Regions from separate parts of the Paenibacillus sp. FSL R5-0766 genome, predicted to be linked through region 1. Evidence: predicted binding sites of a transcription regulator. Region 1 holds the regulator's gene; each other region holds the start of a gene.
The links. Region 1 encodes Rex, which represses fermentation and respiration genes when NADH is low (regulators of the CRP and FNR family bind a similar motif). Its sites were predicted from a motif close to TTGTGAAATATTTCACAA; they were not measured.
Positions count from the first base shown of each region.

Region 2: the regulator Rex is predicted to act here: its motif matches at 874-891, upstream of adhE (bifunctional acetaldehyde-CoA/alcohol dehydrogenase).
Region 3: the regulator Rex is predicted to act here: its motif matches at 4,506-4,523, upstream of nadA (quinolinate synthase NadA).

Region 1 is NZ_CP150227.1:4,359,774-4,367,560, reverse strand. It holds gene MKY66_RS18765 (tetratricopeptide repeat protein) at 1-182, shown strand, start outside; gene dinG (ATP-dependent DNA helicase DinG) at 324-3,185, shown strand; gene MKY66_RS18755 (redox-sensing transcriptional repressor Rex) at 3,403-4,056, shown strand; gene MKY66_RS18750 (amidohydrolase) at 4,043-5,347, shown strand; gene MKY66_RS18745 (DUF5590 domain-containing protein) at 5,385-5,915, shown strand; gene MKY66_RS18740 (hypothetical protein) at 6,218-6,745, shown strand; gene MKY66_RS18735 (AAA family ATPase) at 6,738-7,787, shown strand, end outside.
Region 2 is NZ_CP150227.1:4,542,805-4,550,591, reverse strand. It holds gene MKY66_RS19685 (Crp/Fnr family transcriptional regulator) at 1-541, opposite strand, end outside; gene adhE (bifunctional acetaldehyde-CoA/alcohol dehydrogenase) at 972-3,584, shown strand; gene pflB (formate C-acetyltransferase) at 4,677-6,935, shown strand; gene pflA (pyruvate formate-lyase-activating protein) at 7,025-7,777, shown strand.
Region 3 is NZ_CP150227.1:61,888-69,674, forward strand. It holds gene MKY66_RS00290 (protein kinase) at 1-73, shown strand, start outside; gene tilS (tRNA lysidine(34) synthetase TilS) at 118-1,557, shown strand; gene hpt (hypoxanthine phosphoribosyltransferase) at 1,610-2,149, shown strand; gene ftsH (ATP-dependent zinc metalloprotease FtsH) at 2,250-4,295, shown strand; gene nadA (quinolinate synthase NadA) at 4,595-5,533, shown strand; gene nadB (L-aspartate oxidase) at 5,569-7,209, shown strand; gene nadC (carboxylating nicotinate-nucleotide diphosphorylase) at 7,206-7,787, shown strand, end outside.

The sequences.
Region 1 (7,787 bases):
TTGTATGTAACGCTCTGGGCTGTATTCAAGCCAAGCTTGCAAATCCCGAAGCTGCATGTTCACTCTTTGCACAGGCCCTTCAGTATGACCCGACATTGACCGAACCACTGTACAACATGGAAGCTTGCAGGTTGAACAGGGGAAAATTGCAATATGCTAATCAGCTGACGACCCTTCATTAAGCGGGAATTCGGCGACAAAAAACGGTGTTCCCTCCTTTGGCATAGCGGCGGGGACACCGCTTTTTTGTCAGTTAATTTTCAAATCCCCTTTTTTTTGCTATGCTGTAACATAGACTGGAATGGAAGGGACCGTACATTGCAATGAAATTTGCCGTATTGGATTTCGAAACAACCGGCACGCAGTCCGACGGTGAGATTATACAGGCCGGACTTGCCATCATAGATCATGACTACAGCATAACTCAAATATATAGTTCTTATGTGAACCCTGGTGTACCGATTCCCCCGTTTATTTCGGGGTTGACGGGTATTACCGATGAAGATGTGGCGGACGCTCCTTCACTCGAAGAGATGATGATGGAGATGGTTCCGCTGCTTAATGATGTGGTGCTTGTTGGACACAACGTCGCTTTTGATTTTCACTTTTTGCAGAATGCTCTCGACCGTTGCGGTTATTTGCCGTTCACTGGCCGCATTCTGGACACGATTGATTTTCTGAAGATTACATTCCCATCACTGGGTTCTTATCAACTCGGTTATGTGTCTTCCGAATTTGGATTTCAACATGATCGCCCTCACCAGGCAGACAGTGATGCACTGGCGACAGCCTATGTGTTGCTCAAGTGTCTGGATGAGTTAAAGGAATTACCGCTCATAACGATTCAGCGCCTCAGTGACCTGTTTTCACCAGAAGACAGTGACTTGGGTTGGTTTTTGGACGGAATGCGCAGTGAGAAGGAAGCAGAGCCGATTCAGGATCTGGACGGACATACCTATTATCGTCAGCTTGCTCTTAATGTAAGTGATTGGACTGATATTGGTGCACCACGCGATGAGCGGGAGGCTAACCCCCTCGATGGTGTAAGCTTCGAACAGTTTATGGACCAGGTTCGGGAGAACCTGAAGGATACGCTGGATCATTACGAAGAGCGTGAAGCGCAGACTCAGATGTTCAGCAGTGTAAGGCAAGCCCTGGATGAAGAGAAACATCTCTTGATCGAAGCAGGAACGGGTACCGGTAAATCTCTAGGGTATCTGTTGCCTGCTATATACGAAAGTGTGAAGCAAGAACAGAAAGTTATGGTCAGCACGCATACGATCAATCTGCAGGAGCAATTGAGAGAGCGAGACATTCCGATGCTGACCCAAGTGGTTCCGTTCCCGTTTAAGGCTGCTGTATTCAAAGGACGTGGACATTACCTGTGCCTGCGCAAATTTGAACACAAAATCAATAAACGTGAATTCGCTACACCCAAAGAGGATTATTTCACAGCGGCTCAGATGATTGTCTGGCTTACACAGACCGAAACCGGAGATGATGAGGAACTTAACCTTAGCGGACGCGGAGGGGACTTCTGGGAGACGGTACAGAGCGAATCAGAGTCTTGTCTGGGAAGATCATGTCCATGGTTCCGCAAATGTTTCTACCATCGTGCCAAACATGAAGCAGGGTTGTCTGATATCGTAATCACCAATCACTCCAAATTATTTACGGATGTGAAAGCCGCGCATCAGCTGCTGCCAGCCTATGAGAGTCTTGTGATTGACGAGGCACATCATCTGGAGGATGTCGCTGGTAAACATCTTGGAATGCATATGAAATATTTCACCTTGGTTCATACACTGACCCGCCTATTTAAAGACAGTCGTAATGGTCAGCTGCCTATGCTTCGTTCGCAGTTATCCGGGCATGAAAATTCGGTGCAATGGGGCTCTATGGTGGATCAGATGTTCCCGCTCGCTCTTGAAGTTAAGGAGCTGTGGGATCGTATGAGCGATGCCTTGTTTGGTCTGTTGCCTGAACGAAGTGATGCTTCACCGGGAGAAACGGGGCAATTTTCACTGCGTCTGAAAGCATCTCAGAAACCTGCAAAATGGCAGGAGTTGCAGGATCTGGAGAACCAGATCTATGTGACTCTGGGCGATTTGGTTCGCAAAGGGGACAAATTGCTGCTTGAGGTGAAAGAAGATCAGGATGATTATCAATCGGATAGTTTGATCACGGACATTACAGGATTACTGAAAGATCTGACCACATTGAAGGAGAATCTACGGTTCTTCATGCGAATGGATGACGCCAAAACGGTGTACTGGATGGAAGCCAGCGGTCAGTTCCGCAGTAAATCTCTTCAGCTGTATGCCGTACCTGTAGATGTCAGTGCCCAACTTAAGGATTTATTTTTTGACAAAAAGAAAAGTGTTGTGCTTACATCGGCTACGCTCTCGGTAGATAAGTCATTCCAGTTCATGATTGAGCAGCTTGGCTTACAGGAAGCCTCTGAGAATAATCGGCTGTTAACGTCGATGCTGCCGTCACCTTTCAACTATCGCGATCAGGCACTTCTGGTGATTCCGCGTGATTTCCCGAGTGTGAAGGGAAGTGTGGGTGATGCGCACTTTGTTAATATGCTGGTGCAATCACTTGCAGAGACGGCAATTGCTACGCGTGGACGCATGATGGTTCTGTTTACTTCATACAAGATGTTGCGACAGGTCTATGATCCGCTGAAGGAGGCACTGTCTGGCAACGACATCTCGTTGCTTGGTCAAGGCGTTGACAGTGGAAGTCGTTCCAAATTGACTCGCAGGTTCCAAGATGCCAAAGCTACGGTACTTCTGGGCACAAGCAGCTTCTGGGAGGGTGTAGATATCCCGGGAGAGGCGCTAACCTGTCTCGCTATTGTGCGACTGCCGTTCCAGCCACCGAATCATCCGTTGGTGGAAGCCAAGAGTGAGTTGCTTCAGGAACAGAAGAAAAATCCGTTCATGAAACTGTCCGTGCCACAAGCGGTCATTCGTTTCAAACAGGGATTTGGCCGATTGGTGCGTACAGCAAAGGATAGAGGCATTGTGATTGTATATGATACACGGGTGATTGAAGCGTATTATGGTAAATTCTTTTTATATTCATTACCTGGTCCCAAAATGGAGCATATGCTCACGGAGCAGATGGTTCCACGAATTACCGAGTGGTTGGAAAAACCTGCTAATGAACAAAAATAATGGTTTTTTGTTCGTTATATCATTGCATGACACTATTGTTTGGAGTTAAACTTTATTAGATATTCCCAGATCCGATTTAAGTAGTTGCACGCAAGAACTTATAACCTAAATTACAAGGAGCATTCTGTATAAAATGTCACGTTTATCTTTGAGTTTATACAGAATGCTCATCTTTTCATTTATTATTTTATCGTGGCCTTGGTAAGGGGGAGCAAGAATGAAATCGGATAAAATTTCGGAAGCGGTGGTACGACGTCTGCCTGTATACTTGCGTTATTTGAACGAGTTGCATCAGCGTGAGGTGGCTACTGTTTCTTCTCAAGAGCTTGGACAGAGGCTGGATCTGAATCCGGCGCAAATTCGTAAAGACCTGGCTTACTTCGGTGATTTTGGTCGTAAAGGGATCGGGTATGATGTATCCTATTTGATCGAGAAAATTCGTCACATTCTCAAGATTGATCAGCAAATTAATGTAGCTCTGGTAGGCGCGGGTAATCTAGGTCAAGCCTTGTCCAACTACAACGCATATCTGAAAGACAACATGAAGATTGTTGCTGTATTTGATGCATATGGACCGAAGATTGGTAGTCAAATCAACAGTTTGACGGTAAAACCAATGGATGAATTGACGGAAGCGGTTAAAACGGATAACATCCGCATTGGAATTATCACTGTTCCGGATACGGAAGCCCAAAATGTAGCCGATCAGCTTATTGAATCTGGAATCGAAGCGATCCTTAATTTTGCACCAACCATTCTAAAAACACCGCCGCATATCCGCATTCACCATGCTGACTTTACAACGGATCTGCTTAGTTTGGCCTATTACTTGGAGACTGGAAAGGACGACGAGGAAGATGACAACAAATAGATGGGTAATCCACAACGGCAAATTTGCCGTTAATGAAGGCACAACATGGAACGTGGTTCACGGATACATGGTTGTTGAGAATGACAAGATTGTGCATATTGGTGAGACATTGCCGGATGAAGACAAAAATTGTACCAAAGTGGATGGAAAAGGATTGTTCTTCCTGCCGGGTCTGATCAATACGCATGGTCATGCAGCAATGTCGTTGCTCAGAGGGCACGGAGACGATCTTGCGTTGCAAGTATGGTTGCAGGAAAAAATGTGGCCGATGGAAGCAAAAATGACTTCACAAGACGTATATTGGGGAACTTCGCTATCTGTGCTTGAAATGTTGAAAGGCGGAACTACAGCTTTCCTGGACATGTATGATCACATGGATCAAGTGGCCAAAGTTGTGGAGCAATCCGGCGTTAGAGCAGCACTGGCACGTGGTGTAATCGGGCTGTGCTCGGAAGAAGAGCAATTGCGGAAGCTGGAGGAGTCGGCAGCGTTTGCACGTGAGTGGAATGGACAGGCAGATGGTCGCATTACAACCGTAATCTCGCCACACGCCCCATATACATGCCCTCCTGACTACATAGAGAAGCTTGTACAGGTCGCGAATGACCTAAACCTTCCTCTTCATACACATATGTCTGAAACGCTTCGTGAAGTGGAGCAGAACGTGGCTGATTATGGACTGCGTCCTGTGGCACATCTCGAGAAACTGGGATTTTTCTCCCGTCCATCTCTGGTTGCACATGCGGTGCATCTTAATGACGAAGAGATTGAAATTTTGGCCCGTCATGATGTGGCTGTATCCCATAACCCGGGAAGTAACCTGAAACTCGCTTCCGGTGTTGCGCGGGTACCTGCATTGCTGAAAGCAGGAGTTACCGTGTCACTCGGAACAGACGGACCAGCAAGTAACAACAACCTGGATATGTTCGAGGAAATGAGACTGGCTGCATTGATCCACAAAGGTGTATCTGGTGACCCGACAGCAGTACCAGCAGGCGAAGCGTTACTACTCGGAACGTCATATGGTGCCAAATCCATCTTCTTGAACAATACCGGAGCGCTTCAGGTCGGCATGAAGGCTGACTTTATCGCCCTTGATATTGAACAGGCACATTTCTATCCACATACAGACCTGATCTCACATACGATCTACTCGGCTTCTGCCAAAGATGTTGAGCACGTATGGGTGGATGGAAAACAAGTGGTGAAACATGGCGAATGTCTGACGCTGGATGAAGAACGCATTTTGCGTGAGTCTCAATTGGCATTTGATGGTCTGCTTGCTCGTTAATTGCAGGACAGCATCATAGGGAAAGGAAGTTCGGCTTTTGAAGAAAAAAAAGAAGTGGATATGGATTTCGCTGCTTGCACTGGTTCTGATTCTGTTTGGACTTCAGCGTTATTACGTCTATGTCACGCAGGACCAGCGCAAGGAAGAAGCGCTCGCTATAGAGGCAGCACAGAAGCAACTGGGCATTACATCCTATGATGAATTGCGCAAGTACATCTGGGGAGACAAAGAAGGCTCTGACAACATCTACTGGACCCTGATCGGCAAAAATAAGGATAACCAGGATGTTATGGTCTGGGTTAAATTCGATGCAAACAATCAACCGGCTAAGGGTGCAAACGCTGTACACAGTGAGCTGCTGCAGAATGGAATGTCCGAAGCGCAGATCCGCAATCGCTTCAGTTCTGAAGTTCCTGCCGGTGAGATTAAGCGAATCATGCCCGGAGTTGTGAATGGAATATATGTGTGGCAAGTGTATTATAAAGACGGTACGCATAACCACTATCGCTTTTATCGTTTTAGCAACGGAGAACAGGTGGACCTGGTCTACACACTCCCGAACAGCTAGAACAAATAGAGTGACATAACTAGAGAATTTAAAGAAATAAAAGAACCGGCAGACGGATATCCGACTGAACCGGTTCTTTGTGTTGTCTGTAAACATTTTTGATTTAAATAGTTAAAATTAATAATTTATTCATATTTTCGCCTTCGAAATTGTATATACGATGTGATATACTCAGATATGTACTCAAAGTTACATTCAAAAACAAACAAACCTGTCGAAATTCTCGCAGGAGTCAATGTGCACATATTCGTATATACCAATAAGCCAGTAGGTTAGGCCAAAATCTGGGAGGGGTAATTCACTTGAAGCTAAAAGTATTGCCTATTGCTTTAACTGCCGTCATTTCAGCCGTTGTGTTGTTTGGAGGTTGGTTTGTATATCGTCAGGTGGCCGTGCAGAATCCGATTGAAAAGATGGTTACCCAGTACGATGGAGTAAATGACGTTCAATTAACTATTAACCGCAATGACGTACAATTGAAACTTGATCTGCAACCTGATGTTGATTTGGGCAGACTGGTACAATATATTCACAAAGAAGGACAGACCCTGATTGGAACACGTTCACTAAAGTTGGATGTTGTGGATCATTCCAGTGAAGCACTGGAGAGCTGGTGGGGGGATGCGATGTTTACTGTAGCTCAGGCGATGGAGAACAAGCAATACACTGAGATTACACCAACGTTGTCAAAGATGGCGACGAATGGAATGAAGGTAAATACAGCGATGGATGACAACAACGTATATGTCAGTCTCAGAGACGGAGATGCCAGCAAGTTTATTATTCTGCCGCGTGTGCCCGGTCAGATAGGAGTGTGGCCTAATGCCTAAGTGGACAAAAGAAGTTGCCATCGGATTTTTTCCCGTATTGATTATTTTCCTTGCATTTACTGGTGTTAATATTGTTCCGATCCTGATTGCAGCAGTGCTTGTCGGAGCTTTGCTGTTCATGATGCAAATGCGTGGCGGGATTACAGTAGGCGCTGCACAGGAACGTAAACGCAAGAAAAAAGGACCTTCCAAGCTTACTTTTGAAGAAATTGGCGGACAGGACAGTGCCAAGCAGGAATTGCGTGAAGCGCTTGACTTTCTGATCAAACATGAAGAAATACGGAAGTTTGGGATTCGCCCGTTAAAAGGGATCTTGCTGACGGGCCCTCCAGGGACAGGGAAAACGTTGATGGCCAAGGCTGCTGCCCATTACACCGATTCTATTTTTGTAGCAGCATCGGGTAGTGAGTTCGTGGAAATGTATGTTGGTGTGGGTGCCAGCAGAATTCGGGATTTGTTCAAGGACGCGAGAACCCGTGCCACCAAGGAAAATAAGGAAAACGCTATTATCTTTATCGATGAAATCGATGTCATCGGGGGGAAACGTGAGGGTGGTCAACAGCGTGAATATGATCAGACCCTGAATCAGCTCCTGACGGAAATGGATGGAATCTATTCTTCCGATACGCCAAGAATTCTGGTTATCGCTGCAACGAACCGTAAAGAGATGCTGGATAGCGCCCTGACGCGACCGGGACGTTTTGACCGTCACATTCAAGTGGACTTGCCTGACAAAAAGGGCAGAAAGCATATTTTGGAACTGCATGCGGTGAATAAACCTCTGATGAAGGAAGTTAATCTGGAGAAGACAGCGGAAGAATCATATGGTTTCTCTGGTGCACAACTCGAAAGTGTGATGAACGAAGCGGCAATATACGCCATGCGGGATGGGCTGTTGAACATCGAACAGCGGCACTTGTCTCTGGCTATTGATAAAGTCATGATGGGTGAAAAGACAGACCGTGAGTCCAGTGTGGAAGAGAAGAAAAGGGTCGCCATTCATGAGTTGGGACATGCCATTATGGCTGAACTTGTTCGTCCA
Region 2 (7,787 bases), 180 kb from region 1:
TGTGGGTAATTTTTTTGTGAATAATGACATGCTCTCCATGAGGCTCACCATACGAATTCGACAACCGAATGAGGGTGGAGCAGAGTGCACCCGGTTTGCCATATAACATGAGATCCCGGAACTTGGTCTGTGTCAACCGGTGGTGGATGCCCATCCATTTCATAAAATCGATCGCAAAGTCACAATGCTGGCAGATTAACATTTCCAGGTCTTTATGCTCCAGTACACCAATCTCACTGTCCTCCAGCACTTCCGCTGAGAAGCTGTGTTTAGAGCCAAAGAAGGGATCAGCCTGCCCAATCATATCACCGGATTGATACATGTACATGATCAGTTCCTTGCCTTCATCCGTGGATTTGGTGATCTGGGCACGACCTCGTTTCATATAATAAAGTTTGTCAGAGATGTCGCCTTCCCAGTACAGATGTGTACCTTCCGGATAGGTTCTATCTTTCATGGTAACCAGCAGATGGTTGAAATTCGCTTCCGAGAAACAGTTGGTATTACCGCGCTTTTCCAGTACAGTTGTTAGTTCTCTCATTAGTCTATCTCCCCTTTATGTCCATCGGACGACCTTCTGTAGTGAGCAGTAGCCTCCGAGGTTCGCCGCAAACCGTTGCCGTCCTGATCAGGGTCATCTCGGCCGGGAGGAAGGACGGTACAAATTGCGGTGGTTCAATTTTTAAGTTCAGTATATACCTAATCTTACCGTTTGAGGGGGAAGGAAAGGGGGCAAAAATGACGAAATTTCAAACATTGTGATTAAATTCACTTTTGATGGAGAGGATGAATTTTATAGCCCTCTATTTTAAATAGGAAGTGAAAATGGTCGTGTGAAGGACACTACAAAACTTAAATTAAATTTGTTATACTTTGTGAAAAAAATCACATATTTAACCTTTTACCCATGGTACGATGTGAATGTAAAGAAGAGAGACAAACCAAAACGAACCTTTAGGAGGATGAGGGAGATGGCTGTAAAGAACGAAGTCGCCCCAGCAAAAGAACCGACAGCAGGTCAGTATATTCAAACGTTAATCGACAAAGCGAATAAAGCACACGCCGCATTCATGAAGATGGACCAGAAGCAGATTGACCGGATTGTGCAAGCAATGGCGCTTGCGGGTCTAGATAAACACATGATGCTCGCCAAGATGGCCGTAGAAGAAACAGGCCGCGGAGTATATGAGGATAAAATCACCAAGAATATATTTGCTACAGAATATGTGTATCATAGCATTAAATATGACAAAACGGTAGGTGTAATTGAAGATAATGAGTACGAAAGCTTCCAGAAAATTGCGGAGCCGGTTGGGATCATCATGGGGATCACCCCAGTAACGAACCCAACATCAACAACGATGTTTAAAGCACTGATCTCCATCAAGACGCGTAACCCAATCATCTTTGGTTTCCACCCATCTGCACAGAATTGTAGCCGGGAAGCTGCTAGAATCTTGCGTGATGCAGCGGTGAAGCATGGTGCACCAGCAGATTGTATTCAATGGATTGATGATCCTTCCATGGATCGTACAAACGAACTGATGAATCACAATGATGTGGCTCTCATTCTGGCAACAGGCGGATCAGGCATGGTACGTGCAGCGTACAGCTGTGGTAAACCTGCACTGGGCGTAGGACCGGGTAACGTACCTTGCTTTATCGAGAAAAGCGCGGATATCAATCAGGCAGTAACGGATTTGATTCTGTCCAAGTCTTTCGACAACGGCATGATCTGTGCTTCTGAACAAGCGGTGATCATTGAAGAACCGATCTTTGATCAAGTGAAGAAAAAAATGATTGCAAATGGCTGTTACTTTGTTAACAAAGATGAAGCAGCAAAATTGACAGCAGGTGCGATTAATGCAGAGAAATGTGCGGTGAACCCGGCGATTGTTGGTCAATCTGCGGTAAGCATTGCGAAATTGTGCGGTATTGAAGTTCCAGCAGGCACCAAAATTCTCGTGGCCGAGATTGAAGGGGTAGGTACCAAATTCCCATTGTCGGCTGAGAAATTAAGCCCGGTACTGGCTTGTTACAAAGTTAAAACGGCAGCAGAGGGCATTGAACGTGCGGCAGAAGTGGTTGCTTTTGGCGGCATGGGTCACTCCTCGGTTATCCACTCCACAAATGAAGAAGTGATCGGCAAATTCGCAGATCGTCTGCAAACTGGACGGATTATTGTGAACTCACCATCCACACACGGTGCCATCGGGGATATCTACAACACAAACATGCCGTCATTGACACTGGGATGCGGATCATACGGACGTAACTCGACTTCTTCCAACGTAACCGCTGTGAACTTAATCAATGTGAAAAGGGTGGCTCGCCGTACCGTGAATATGCAATGGTTCAAAGTGCCGAACAAAGTCTACTTCGAAAAAGGGGCAACACAGTATCTTGCCAAAATGCCTGACATCACACGTGTGGCGATTATTACGGATGCCATGATGGTGAAACTTGGATATGTTGAAAAGGTAGAACACTATCTGCGTCAACGCCAAATGCCAGTAGCGATCGAAGTGTTCTCCGATGTAGAACCAGATCCATCCACAACAACGGTAGATCGCGGAACCGAAATGATGCGCCGCTTCCAACCAGACTGCATTATCGCACTTGGTGGTGGATCACCGATGGATGCTGCCAAAGCCATGTGGTTATTCTATGAATATCCGGACACGGACTTCAACGATCTGAAACAAAAATTCATGGATATCCGCAAACGGATTTACAAATATCCACGTCTCGGCGTAAAAGCGAAATTTGTAGCGATCCCAACCACATCGGGTACAGGTTCTGAAGTGACATCGTTCGCGGTTATCACAGATAAAAATCAAGGTAACATCAAATATCCATTGGCCGACTATGAGCTGACACCAGACGTAGCGATTGTCGATCCGGAGTTTGTATACTCCCTGCCTAGAACAGCCGTTGCAGATACAGGTATGGACGTACTGACGCATGCGATTGAAGCTTATGTATCTGTTATGGCAAATGATTACACGGATGGACTTGCGATCAAAGCAATCCAACTGGTATTCCAATACCTGGAGCAATCTGCGCTGCAAGGCGATAAACTGGCACGTGAAAAAATGCATAATGCTTCCACGATTGCAGGTATGGCGTTTGCCAACGCATTCCTGGGCATTAACCACAGCTTGGCGCACAAATGGGGCGGTCAGTATCACACCGCACACGGACGCACCAATGCAATCCTGATGCCACACGTTATTCGTTACAACGCGAAAAAACCGACCAAATTTGCATCGTTCCCGAAATATTCGCACTTTGTAGCGGATGAGCGGTATGCCGAAATCGCCCGCATCTTGGGATTGCCTGCTCGTACGACAGAAGAAGGCGTAACCAGTCTCATCAATGCCATTCGCAAACTGAACAAAACATTAGGCATTGAAGAATCGTTCCAGGAAATCGGATTTGATGCCAAAGACTTTGAAGCACATGTCGATTATCTGGCTGACCGTGCCTTCGAAGATCAATGCACAACCGCCAATCCGAAGTTGCCGCTGGTAACTGAACTGGCTGATGTATACCGCAACGCTTTCTACGGAAAGTTTGAATAACAAATTTAGAACGAAGCGTGCCTTACGGCAAGAAGATCAGGGTTCCCCAAGAGGGGAGCCCCGATTGCCGTCTTTCACACATAATGAGAGGGCAGAAAAACAGAAGAGTGAAGCACCTGTTTTTCAAGGTTTATTTTAAGATTTGGTTTGCTCCGAGCATAGAGGAGCAAAAGGGCTCTAAAGAGGTTACACGGAATCCGTGACGTGGCTGTTTGAGCCAGATGTTCACACAATAACGGAGTGGGCAGAAAAACAGAAGAGCGAGCATCTGTTTTTCAGGATATATTTTAAGATTTGGTTTGCTCCGGGCATAGAGGAGCAAAAGGGCTCTAAAGAGGTTACACGGAATCCGTGATGTGGCCGTTTGAGCCAGATGTTCGACAATAAAGAAAAGGGCAGAAAAACAGAAGAGCGAGCATCTGTTTTTCAGGATATATTTTAAGATTTGGTTTGCTCCGAGCATAGAGGAGCAAAAGGGCTCTAAAGAGGTTACACGGAATCCGTGACGTGGCTGTTTGAGCCAGATGTTCACACAATAACGGAGTGGGCAGAAAAACAGAAGAGCGAAGCGTCTGTTTTTCAGGATTTATTCTAGGATTTGATTTGCTCCGAGCATGGAGGAGCAAAATGTTCTAAAGAGGTGGCACGGAATTCGTGATGTGGCCGTTTGAACCAGATGTTCACACAATAACGGAGAGGGCAGAAAAAACTGAAGAAGCGGAGCGTTCGCCTTTATCCCCGGATTTTCCCCTTTGAAAAATAAAATTGAAAAAATCCGGGGATAACAGCGATCGGAAGTTGTTCTGCCCGCGCAGTGGCTAAGTGTGAATTTACCGGGTTCAATGGGACACAGCGCAGGTGGAGTGAGTTAGTTCACTGGCTTTGTGACAAAAATCACAGATGATGAAAGCCCCAAGTCGTATACTGAAAATGTAAGAAAAACATTCATCCCGCGGTTCCGGTTCCCAAGTAGAGAGAACATGTTCCGGTTTATGTGAAACAATTCACATTAATCGCGGCTCTGGGCACACAATGCTACGAATGAAGCAAGATGTTATGTGTCCAGAAATCCAAATTAGTGGAGGGATTAAGATGTCGGTGATTGAAAAAGATGTCAAACAACAAACAGGCTGGAGAAACTTTACCAAAGGAACATGGACCAAATCCGTAGATGTGAATGATTTTCTGGCACACAACTTGTCTCCGTATTACGGCGACGAAGCATTTCTCGCAGGTGCAACCCAGAATACCAAAGAATTGTGGGATATCGTATCTGATCTGACCAAAAAAGAACGGGATAACGGCGGTGTCCTTGACGTTGACGTGAACACACCAGGTACTATTATTTCTCACCAACCGGGTTATCTGGATCAATCCAAAGAGCAGATTGTCGGCGTTCAGACCGATGCTCCGTTCAAACGTTCCATTCAACCAACAGGCGGAATCCGCATGATGATTGACGCATGTGAGGCATATGGCTTTGAAATGCCACAGGGCGTCATTGATATATTTACAAACATTCGCAAAACACATAACCAAGGTGTATTCGATGCTTATACTTCCGACATGCGTGCAGCGCGTAAAGCAGGGATTATTACAGGTCTGCCAGATGCTTACGGCCGTGGCCGGATCATCGGTGACTATCGTCGTGTAGCTTTGTACGGGGTAGACTTCCTGATTCGTAACAAAAAAGGCGAACTGAATGCACTCGAAGTTGATGTTATTGATGAAGATGTCATTCGTCTGCGGGAAGAATTGTCTGAACAGATTCGTGCATTGCAAGAATTGAAACAATTGGGCGATATGCACGGGTTCGATATTTCCTTGCCAGCGACAACAGCAAAAGAAGCGTTCCAATGGTTGTACTTCGGTTATCTCGCTGCGATCAAAGAACAAAACGGTGCTGCGATGTCACTCGGACGTGTATCTTCTTTCCTGGATATCTACATTGAACGTGACCTGCAAGAAGGCATTCTGTCCGAAGAACAGGCTCAGGAATTGGTTGACCATTTCGTAATGAAACTGCGGATTGTCAAATTCCTGCGTACACCGGATTACAACGAACTGTTCAGTGGAGATCCAACATGGGTGACGGAGTCCATCGGTGGTATGTCTGTGAATGGCGAAACACGCGTAACCAAAAACAGCTTCCGTTTCCTGCATACACTGTACAACCTGGGTCCTGCACCAGAACCGAACTTGACTGTTCTCTGGTCCACGAAACTTCCAGAAGCTTTCAAAGATTATTGCAGTAAAGTATCCATCGAAACCAGCTCAATCCAGTATGAAAATGATGATCTGATGCGTCCGATCTACGGTGACGATTACGGTATTGCATGCTGTGTGTCGGCTATGAAGATCGGGAAACAAATGCAATTCTTCGGCGCTCGTGCCAACCTGGCGAAAGCTCTCCTGTATGCGATCAACGGTGGTCGTGATGAGAAATCCGGGGCACAGGTCGGACCTGAGTATCCTGCCATTACAAGCGAAGTGTTGGATTACAATGAGGTTATGAAACGTTTCAAACCAATGATGGAGTGGTTGGCGAAGCTGTACATGAACACCCTCAACGTCATTCACTACATGCACGATAAATACAGCTATGAACGTATCGAGATGGCATTGCATGACCGTGACATTGTACGTACGATGGCTTGTGGTATCGCTGGTCTGTCGGTTACAGCAGATTCACTGAGTGCAATCAAATATGCCAAAGTAAAACCAATTCGTAACGAACAAGGCATCGCTGTTGATTTCGAAATCGAAGGAGACTTCCCTTGTTACGGTAACAATGAAGACAGCGTAGACAGCATTGCTGTTGAACTGGTCGAGAACTTCATGGGCATGATTCGCAAGCACAAAGCTTACCGTAACGCAGTGCCAACACAATCCGTTCTGACGATCACTTCCAACGTGGTATACGGTAAGAAAACAGGGACTACACCGGATGGTCGTAAAGCAGGTGAACCATTTGCTCCAGGCGCAAACCCAATGCATGGTCGTGACAAAAAAGGTGCACTGGCATCCCTTGGCTCTGTAGCCAAATTGCCTTATGAACACAGTCTTGATGGTATTTCCAATACCTTCTCCATCGTGCCAAAAGCATTGGGTAAAGAGGAGACTACACGTAAATCCAATCTGACTGCGATGATGGATGGTTACTTCGGTCAAAACGCTCATCACCTGAACGTTAACGTATTTGATCGTCAGCAATTGATTGATGCGATGGATCACCCGGAAAACTATCCGCAACTGACTGTACGGGTATCCGGATATGCGGTTAACTTCATTAAACTGACTCGTGAACAACAGTTGGATGTCATCAACCGTACGTTCCATGGCTCGATGTAAGTAATTTGCAAGTAGAAGACCGCTAGAGCAAGGCATTCCAAATCATATTAAACGCACAGCGGATGCGGATACAGAAAGGAAGAGGCAGCATGGTTAACGGACATATTCATTCACTCGAAACTTTCGGGACGGTTGACGGCCCAGGCATCCGCTTTGTGCTTTTTATGCAAGGATGTCTACTCAAATGTCAGTATTGCCACAACCCTGATACATGGGCGCTGGATGGTGGAAAAGAAATGACGCTAGAGGAGGTATTGGCTGAAATTGAGCCTTATCTATCCTACTACCGCAGCTCTGGAGGCGGACTCACGATATCTGGCGGAGAACCAACGTTACAGGCCCACTTTGTAGCCGAAATCTTCAAGGAAGTGAAGCGGCGCTGGGGATTGCATACGACACTGGATAGCAACGGGTTTAACGAACCGGAACGGATTCACGATCTCCTGGATCACACAGACCTGGTTCTTCTGGACCTCAAACATATTGATGACGAGAAACATATCAAGTTGACAGGCAAATCCAACGAGAGAACGTTGAAAACGGCCAAGTGGTTATCGGAGCAAGGTCGGAAAATGTGGATTCGGCACGTGTATGTGCCTGGCATTCATAACGAGGAAGAGGATTTGCTTAACCTCGGACGGTTTATTGGAACATTAAACGGCGTTGAGAAATTCGAAATTCTTCCATACCATCAGATGGGGATCTACAAATGGGAGGCGCTCGGTAAAGTATATCCACTGGATGGAGTTCCTTCACCAAGTGAAGAAGAAGTGGAGCGGGCGTATCGCCTGATCGAACAAGGTCGCCAGGAAACAGCGGGCGTGGCTTGTTCAGGTAAGTGATCTAACCTTT
Region 3 (7,787 bases), 2.7 Mb from region 1:
CTGGCTTATGAACGCATTCGCTGTATCTGTGATATTACTTATTGGAGTGCTCATCTATGCACTACTTTTCTGATCTGTGAGAGTGCATATACATAACGCAAGGAATGAGGAACAGGTATGGAGGCTTTACGCTGGAACATGCTGGTGAAGAACGTGCTGGATGCAGCGGAAGAGCATCAGTTATGGGTTCCCGGGGATCGGATTGTCGTCGCAGTATCGGGCGGGCCGGACTCGGTAGCTTTTTTGCATATCATGCACGAGATCAGCAAGCGGCATGTGCCACTTGAATTGATCTGTGCCCACGTGCATCATGGCTTCCGGAGTGAATCTGATGATGAAGCCGAGAAAATGATGGAACTGGCACAGCAGCTTGGTATTACATTTGAATGGACCAAGGCCGATGTACCTTCATATATGGAGCTGACGGGTCAAGGACCACAGGAAGCAGCCCGCAACAAGCGATATGCCTTTTTGCACGAAGTGGCTTCCAAATATAATGCGGCAAGCATCGCTTTGGCACATCATGCCGATGATCAGGCGGAGACGGTCATGCTTCATTTGCTTCGTGGAACCGGCTTGTCGGGACTCTCAGGAATGAAGTTTAAAAGACGAGAAAAAAATGTGGAACTTATTCGTCCATGCCTTCGTATAAACAAGACAGACCTTGTAGAAGCTTGTAATACCCAGGGTTTTATGTATTTCAATGATGAGAGCAACGCCCTGCGTAAATATCGGCGTAATGCCATTCGCTTGGATGTGCTTCCTTTTTTGGGGCAGTATAATGGACAACTCACGCCGTCATTGAATCGGCTTGCCGAAATTGTGGGTGATGAAGACGATTTCATGGAGCAGAGTGCATATGACACATACAGGTGTCTAGTGCAGGTGAACGGCGGAAGGCAAACCTTTGAGGTGCCTTCCTTCTTGAAGTTACATGTCGCTTTACAACGAAGGTTGATTAAACTAATATTGAATTATCTGCCTTTGGACAGTGATTTTGTCGACTTTACCCGTATAGAAACCATTCGGCGCAAGGTCATGGAGACCCATGTGACGACCTGGAGCCTGGATATAGGACAGACACTCGCCTGCACTCGGGAGTATAATCTGATTTCTTTTGGCATACGGACGGACGTACAGGATCAATCTTACGAGTATCGTCTTGCGCAATGGAGTGGAACTTATGAGCTTTCACTCACCCCAATTAACCGGTATATTCGGTTGATGACGGTGAGTCCCGAGGACTATCATGTACCGGAATCGGCGGATCAAGCCGCGTTTGATGCGGATCAACTGCTTATGCCGCTGGTTGTGCGTTCACGGTTACCTGGAGATACCATGAAAGTGATGGGATTAAACGGAAGCAAAAAGGTGAAAAATATTTTCATCGATGAGAAAATCCCCCCATCTGTCCGTCCACGTATTCCTGTGGTATGTGATGGAGCAGGTCATATTATCTGGTTACCGGGTGTTCGACGGTCCAATGTGGCTCCTGTCAGGGAGGGCACTTCCGCAATCCTGTACATGACTGTAGGCGATTCAGCGATTCAGGGGTAGTGGTTATGGTTCAGGTAAGGCTTTCATAGTATAACTTAGGAGGTTCGCACAGTTGCAGAACGACATTCAGGAAGTATTGATCAGTGAAGAAGAAATTCAGAGTAAAGTCAAGGAATTAGGCGCAACACTAAGTGCCGAATATGCAAATCGCAATCCTTTGGTCATTTGTGTGCTCAAGGGTGCGTTTATATTTATGGCTGATTTGGTTAAAAACATAACGGTACCTGTTGAAATGGATTTTATGGCAGTATCCAGTTACGGCGCTTCCACCAAGTCATCAGGTGTTGTCAAAATCATTAAGGATCTGGATGTATCCGTTGAAGGACGGGAAGTTCTGATTGTCGAAGATATTATCGACAGCGGACTTACACTCAGCTATCTGATTGAACTGCTAGAAAACCGCGGTGCCGAGTCGGTGCGTGTGGTTACGCTGTTCGACAAGCCTTCAGGCCGTAAAGTTGAGTTGGAAGCTCATTACACAGGCTTTGACATTCCTGACGCGTTCATCGTTGGTTACGGTTTGGATTTTGCGGAGAAGTACCGGAACCTGCCCTATATCGGGATTTTGAAGCCGGAAGTCTATAGTAGCTAATATCCTGCCCGACCCAAGCCTTGAGCTGTTCTTGGCTTCTGTTGAGAAGCCATGTCGGGCTATGTTAAAATAATTAAAGTGTCTCGAGAGGAGGTAGGGGATGAATCGGTTCATCCGGAATTCTGGTTTTTATTTGATTCTTTTTTTAGTTGTGGTGGGGATAGTCCAGTTCGTCAGCAATGGCGGCGAAGCCACCGATAATCCTAGATATGATCAGTTGCGTGCAGCGATCAAAGCCAACAATGTCTCTGAATTGACGGTTCAATTCAACGGTCAAACGTATCTCGTGACCGGTCAATACAAGAAGGCACCTGATGGCGCCAAATCAGAAAATTTCTCAACGTATATTCCTCCTACGGATGAGGCAATTAGTGAGCTTGTAGCTGCAAGTGAAACTAACAATTTCCAATATCATCAGGAGCCAATGAAAGGTGACAGCATTTGGTTGACGTTGCTGACTTCCTTTATTCCTTTGATCATTATGTTCCTGCTGTTCTTCTTCCTGTTTAATCAGGCTCAAGGCGGCGGCGGTAAAGTAATGAACTTTGGTAAAAGCCGTGCTCGTCTCTACAACGAAGAGAAGAAGCGGGTTACATTTGAAGATGTTGCGGGTGCTGACGAAGAGAAACAGGAACTTGTTGAGGTTGTAGACTTCCTCAAGGACCCTCGTAAATTCGCAGCAGTAGGTGCGCGGATTCCTAAGGGCGTATTGCTCGTAGGGCCTCCAGGTACCGGTAAAACATTGCTCGCTCGTGCCGTAGCCGGTGAAGCGGGTGTACCATTCTTCACTATTTCAGGTTCCGACTTCGTGGAAATGTTTGTCGGTGTCGGTGCATCACGTGTACGTGATTTGTTTGAAAATGCGAAGAAAAATGCCCCATGTATCATCTTTATCGATGAGATTGATGCTGTAGGACGTCAGCGTGGTGCTGGTCTCGGTGGTGGTCACGATGAACGTGAACAGACACTCAACCAGTTGCTCGTTGAGATGGACGGATTCGGAGTTAACGAAGGTATTATCATCATAGCTGCAACGAACCGTGCAGATATTTTGGACCCTGCCTTGCTGCGTCCTGGACGTTTTGACCGTCAAATTACGGTTGACCGCCCTGATGTAAGAGGTCGTGAAGCTGTCCTGAAAGTACATTCCCGTAATAAACCACTGACCAAAGATGTGAAGATGGATATTATCGCGAAGCGTACAACAGGTTTCTCTGGTGCAGATCTGGAAAATCTCTTGAACGAAGCGGCATTGCTTGCAGCGCGTCGTAACCGTAAAGATATTTCCATGAAGGAAGTTGACGAAGCGATTGACCGTGTCATCGTTGGTACGGAGAAGAAAAGCCGTGTCATCAGTGATCGCGAGAAACGAATCGTTGCTTATCACGAAGCAGGTCATACCATTGTAGGTTACTTCCTCGAACATGCTGATATGGTACATAAAGTGACCATTATTCCGCGCGGACGTGCGGGTGGATATGTAATCATGTTGCCAAAAGAAGACCGTATGCTGGTTACCAAGCAGGAATTGCTGGATAAAGTAACCGGGCTTCTCGGGGGTCGTGTAGCTGAAGAATTGTTCATCGGAGAAATTGGTACTGGTGCATACAGTGACTTCCAGCAAGCGACAGGTATTGTTCGCAGCATGGTTATGGAATACGGTATGAGTGAGAAATTGGGACCTATGCAATTCGGAAGTTCACAAGGACAGGTATTCCTTGGTCGGGATATCGGTCATGAACAGAATTACTCGGATTCCATTGCTTACGAGATTGATCAGGAAATGCAACGCTTTATCAATGACTGTTATGAGAAGTGTAAGGACTTGCTTGTTAAACATTCAAAAGAGATGCACCTGATCGCTCAAACTTTGCTTGAGGTTGAGACATTGGAAATGGATCAGATCAAGCAATTGATCGAAACAGGTTCTTTGACTCCAAAAGCAGAGAATGACAATGATGGTGAAGGCACACCAACTGAAGGCGGAGAGCCAATCATCGATACCATCGGTGATGTGCGTGTTCGTATTCAAGGTAAAGATGAAACGCCTGAGCCACCAGCAGGAGATATTCCAAACGAAGCTCCGAATCTGGAAAAGGGTAATAACAATAACCCGGATGATGGCGGAACGAAGCCAACGTCTTAATGCACAATACATCTGGCTATGATAGCAGGTGAAATCAAGAGAGCCCTCGAGGCTCTCTTTTTTTATCCATTATTTTAAAAGAGGATAGATAAAGATAAACGGGAGTTAGATGGCGAACCAGTTAGCAAACAGGTGGTTACAGCGCTGTTCCGGGCCTTTTTCATTTATTGACAGAGTCGTGAACGTTGTGTAAATTAGTTGTTAAACCGCTTGTGATTCGTTTCTCAAGCGAAGATAACGACTTAGGTTAGCCCACGAAACAGCGCATGACGCTGTCCCGATAAAGGAGAGGATCACAGGTGGAAGCTCTGGCTTTAGAGCGCAAGGCTGAGATGAACCGCGAGCTGCGTGAGCGGCTTATGGTGTTGAAGAAGGAACGTAATGCTATTATTCTTGCCCATTATTATCAACGTGACGAAGTACAGGAGGTTGCAGACTTCCGTGGAGATTCGTTTCTATTAGCCCAGAAGGCAGCCCAAACAGATGCAGATGTGATCGTTTTCTGTGGTGTTCATTTTATGGGTGAAAGCGCTAAAATTCTTGCGCCAAATAAAACAGTTATTATCCCGGACGAACGTGCGGGCTGCCCAATGGCAGATATGGTGAATGTGGATGGACTACGCAAATTGAAAGCACAACATCCTAATGCCAAGGTGGTTACGTATATCAATTCCTCGGCTGAGATCAAAGCAGAGACTGACATCTGTTGTACATCAGCGAACGCAGTCCGGGTTATTCAATCGGTGGATTCCGACGAAATTATCTGGGTACCGGATAAAAACCTGGGACATTATGTGCAGCAGCATACAGACAAGAAAATGATTATCTGGGAAGGTTACTGCAACACTCACGATATGCTTACAGTCAAAGATGTGGTAGAGATGAGAGCCAAACACCCAAATGCAGAGTTTGTTGTCCATCCAGAGTGTCGCCCTGAGGTTGTAGAAATGGGTGATTTTGTAGGCAGCACAACAGCTATTCTGGAGTATTGCAAAAATTCATCAGCGAAGGAATTTATCGTAGGTACCGAAGATGGTACAGGATATCAGCTTCGTCTGGATAGTCCGGATAAACAGTTCCACTTCGCTACCAAGTTCCTTGTATGTCCCAACATGAAGGTAAACAACTTGAAGAAACTGGTAAAATGCCTGGAAACGATGAAGCCGCAAATCTACGTGCCACCGGCCGTTGCCGACAAAGCCAGAGAATCACTAGAGCGCATGTTGTTGGTAAAGTAGGATGCGCTACTCTTGCTCCAAGACAGGTGAATAACATGATACCGCAATATTTAGTTGATTTTGATCTGTCTGCGCTACCCATGGTAGAGACGGATGTACTGGTTATAGGCTCTGGGATTGCTGGTTTGTTTACTGCCATTAAGGCAAGTGAACAACAACGTGTATTAATGATCACGAAGAAGTCATTACTTGAAAGTAACACCAGATATGCGCAGGGAGGCATCGCTGCGGTTATTGCTGAGGATGATTCACCTGCTTACCACTTGCAGGATACACTTGTAGCAGGAGCGGGCTTATGCCGCTCCGAAGCGGTAGAGGTATTGGTGAATGAGGGTCCGGACGGAGTGAAGGAACTGATTCGTTTGGGTACTTTATTTGATCTGGAGAACGGCGAGTTGGCGTTGACGCAGGAAGGTGCGCATAGCCACCGCCGTATTTTGCATGCCAACGGAGATGCAACAGGATATGAGATTGTGCGTGCGCTTGCTGTTGAAGTGAATGAGCATCCCGGGATTGAAGTATGGGATGAGCATTTTGTTGTTGACCTGATTACAGATCGAGATCGAGGGGAATGCATTGGTGCTCTGGTTCAGAAGGATGACGGATCTCAAGTGTTCGTAAAGGCACAGGCAACTGTTCTTTGCTCTGGTGGAGCAGGGCAGCTGTACCGATACACGACGAATCCGGATGTAGCTACTGCCGATGGTGTAGCCATGGCCTATCGGGCTGGGGCTATTGTTCGTGACATGGAATTTATCCAATTTCACCCCACCTCTCTTTGTTACCCGGGAGCCCCGCGTTTCCTGGTGTCAGAAGCCGTACGCGGCGAAGGGGCATATTTGCGCAATGTGAAGGGCGAGCGCTTCATGGATCGTTATCATGCCCAGCTTGAACTGGCCCCACGCGATATTGTGGCAAGAGCGATTGTTAGTGAGATGGAGTCCACCAACAGTACCTTTGTGTATCTGGACATTACGCATGAACAGCCAGAGATGATCAAGCATCGGTTCCCTACCATATATGAGACTTGTATGCGTTATGGATTGGATATGACAACCGACTGGATTCCCGTTGCACCTGCTGCCCATTACATGATGGGTGGAGTGAAAACGGATCTTAGTGGAGAGAGCAGTATCTCCCGTTTATTTGCTTGTGGCGAGGTGTCTTCTACAGGAGTGCATGGAGCTAACCGCCTGGCAAGCAACTCATTATCAGAAGCGATTGTATTTGGGCGGAGAATTGTTGATCGTATTCAATCTCTCCCTCCACTTGGCTTATTACAAGCAAGAGGGGTTGCGCCTTCATCTGAGGGCATGAATAACAAGATCAACAAGATCACGGAAGAGCAAAGGCCAGTATCCGAACGACGCTTACGACTACAGAAAATGATGGTTCGTCAGGTAGGCTTGCGTCGGAATGGTGAGGACCTGCAGAAGGCTATGGACAAGCTGCAACAGGAATTGCAATTTTTTGATCAGACACTCACGCATAAAGAAGAGCTAGAGTATGCCAACCTTCTGACCTGTGCCTGGTTAGTTACCAGCGGAGCATTACACCGCGAGGAGAGTCGGGGGGCTCACTATCGTGAGGATTTCCCGGCGCGTGATGATATCGTGTGGCAGAAGCATAGTCTGCAGCAGCGAGAACAAGCGATTGTGGAGGAATTGATGTCATGATACTGAATGGATATAATGAAGGGCTTATCGAATCAATCAAAAACTGGCTTCGTGAAGATGTTGGTGCAGGTGACATTACAACAAGTGTGACGATCCCGGCAGGCAACCAATCCAAGGCCATTATACACGCCAAAGACAATGGTATTATTGCAGGCATGACCGTAGCTGAACTTGTATTTCAGGTCGTTGATCCTGATCTTGTATTTACACCGAAGGTAACAGACGGAGACCAGGTCACCCATGGCACGGTTTTGGCCGAGGTAGAGGGAAGTACACATTCACTGCTTACGGGGGAACGACTGGCACTTAACTTGCTGCAACGTATGTCCGGAATAGCTACGCGTACGCGTGCCTACGTGGATGTGCTGGATGGTCTTGAGACCAGGCTCGTGGATACACGTAAGACAACGCCGGGCCACCGATTACTTGAGAAATATGCAGTGCGCGTGGGTGGCGGAGCGAATCATCGATTTGGACTGTACGATGCCGTTATGATTAAGGATAACCACATCAAGGGTGCAGGCGGAATCACTGAGGCGGTACAGCGTGCGCGAACCGTTATCCCACATACGATGACG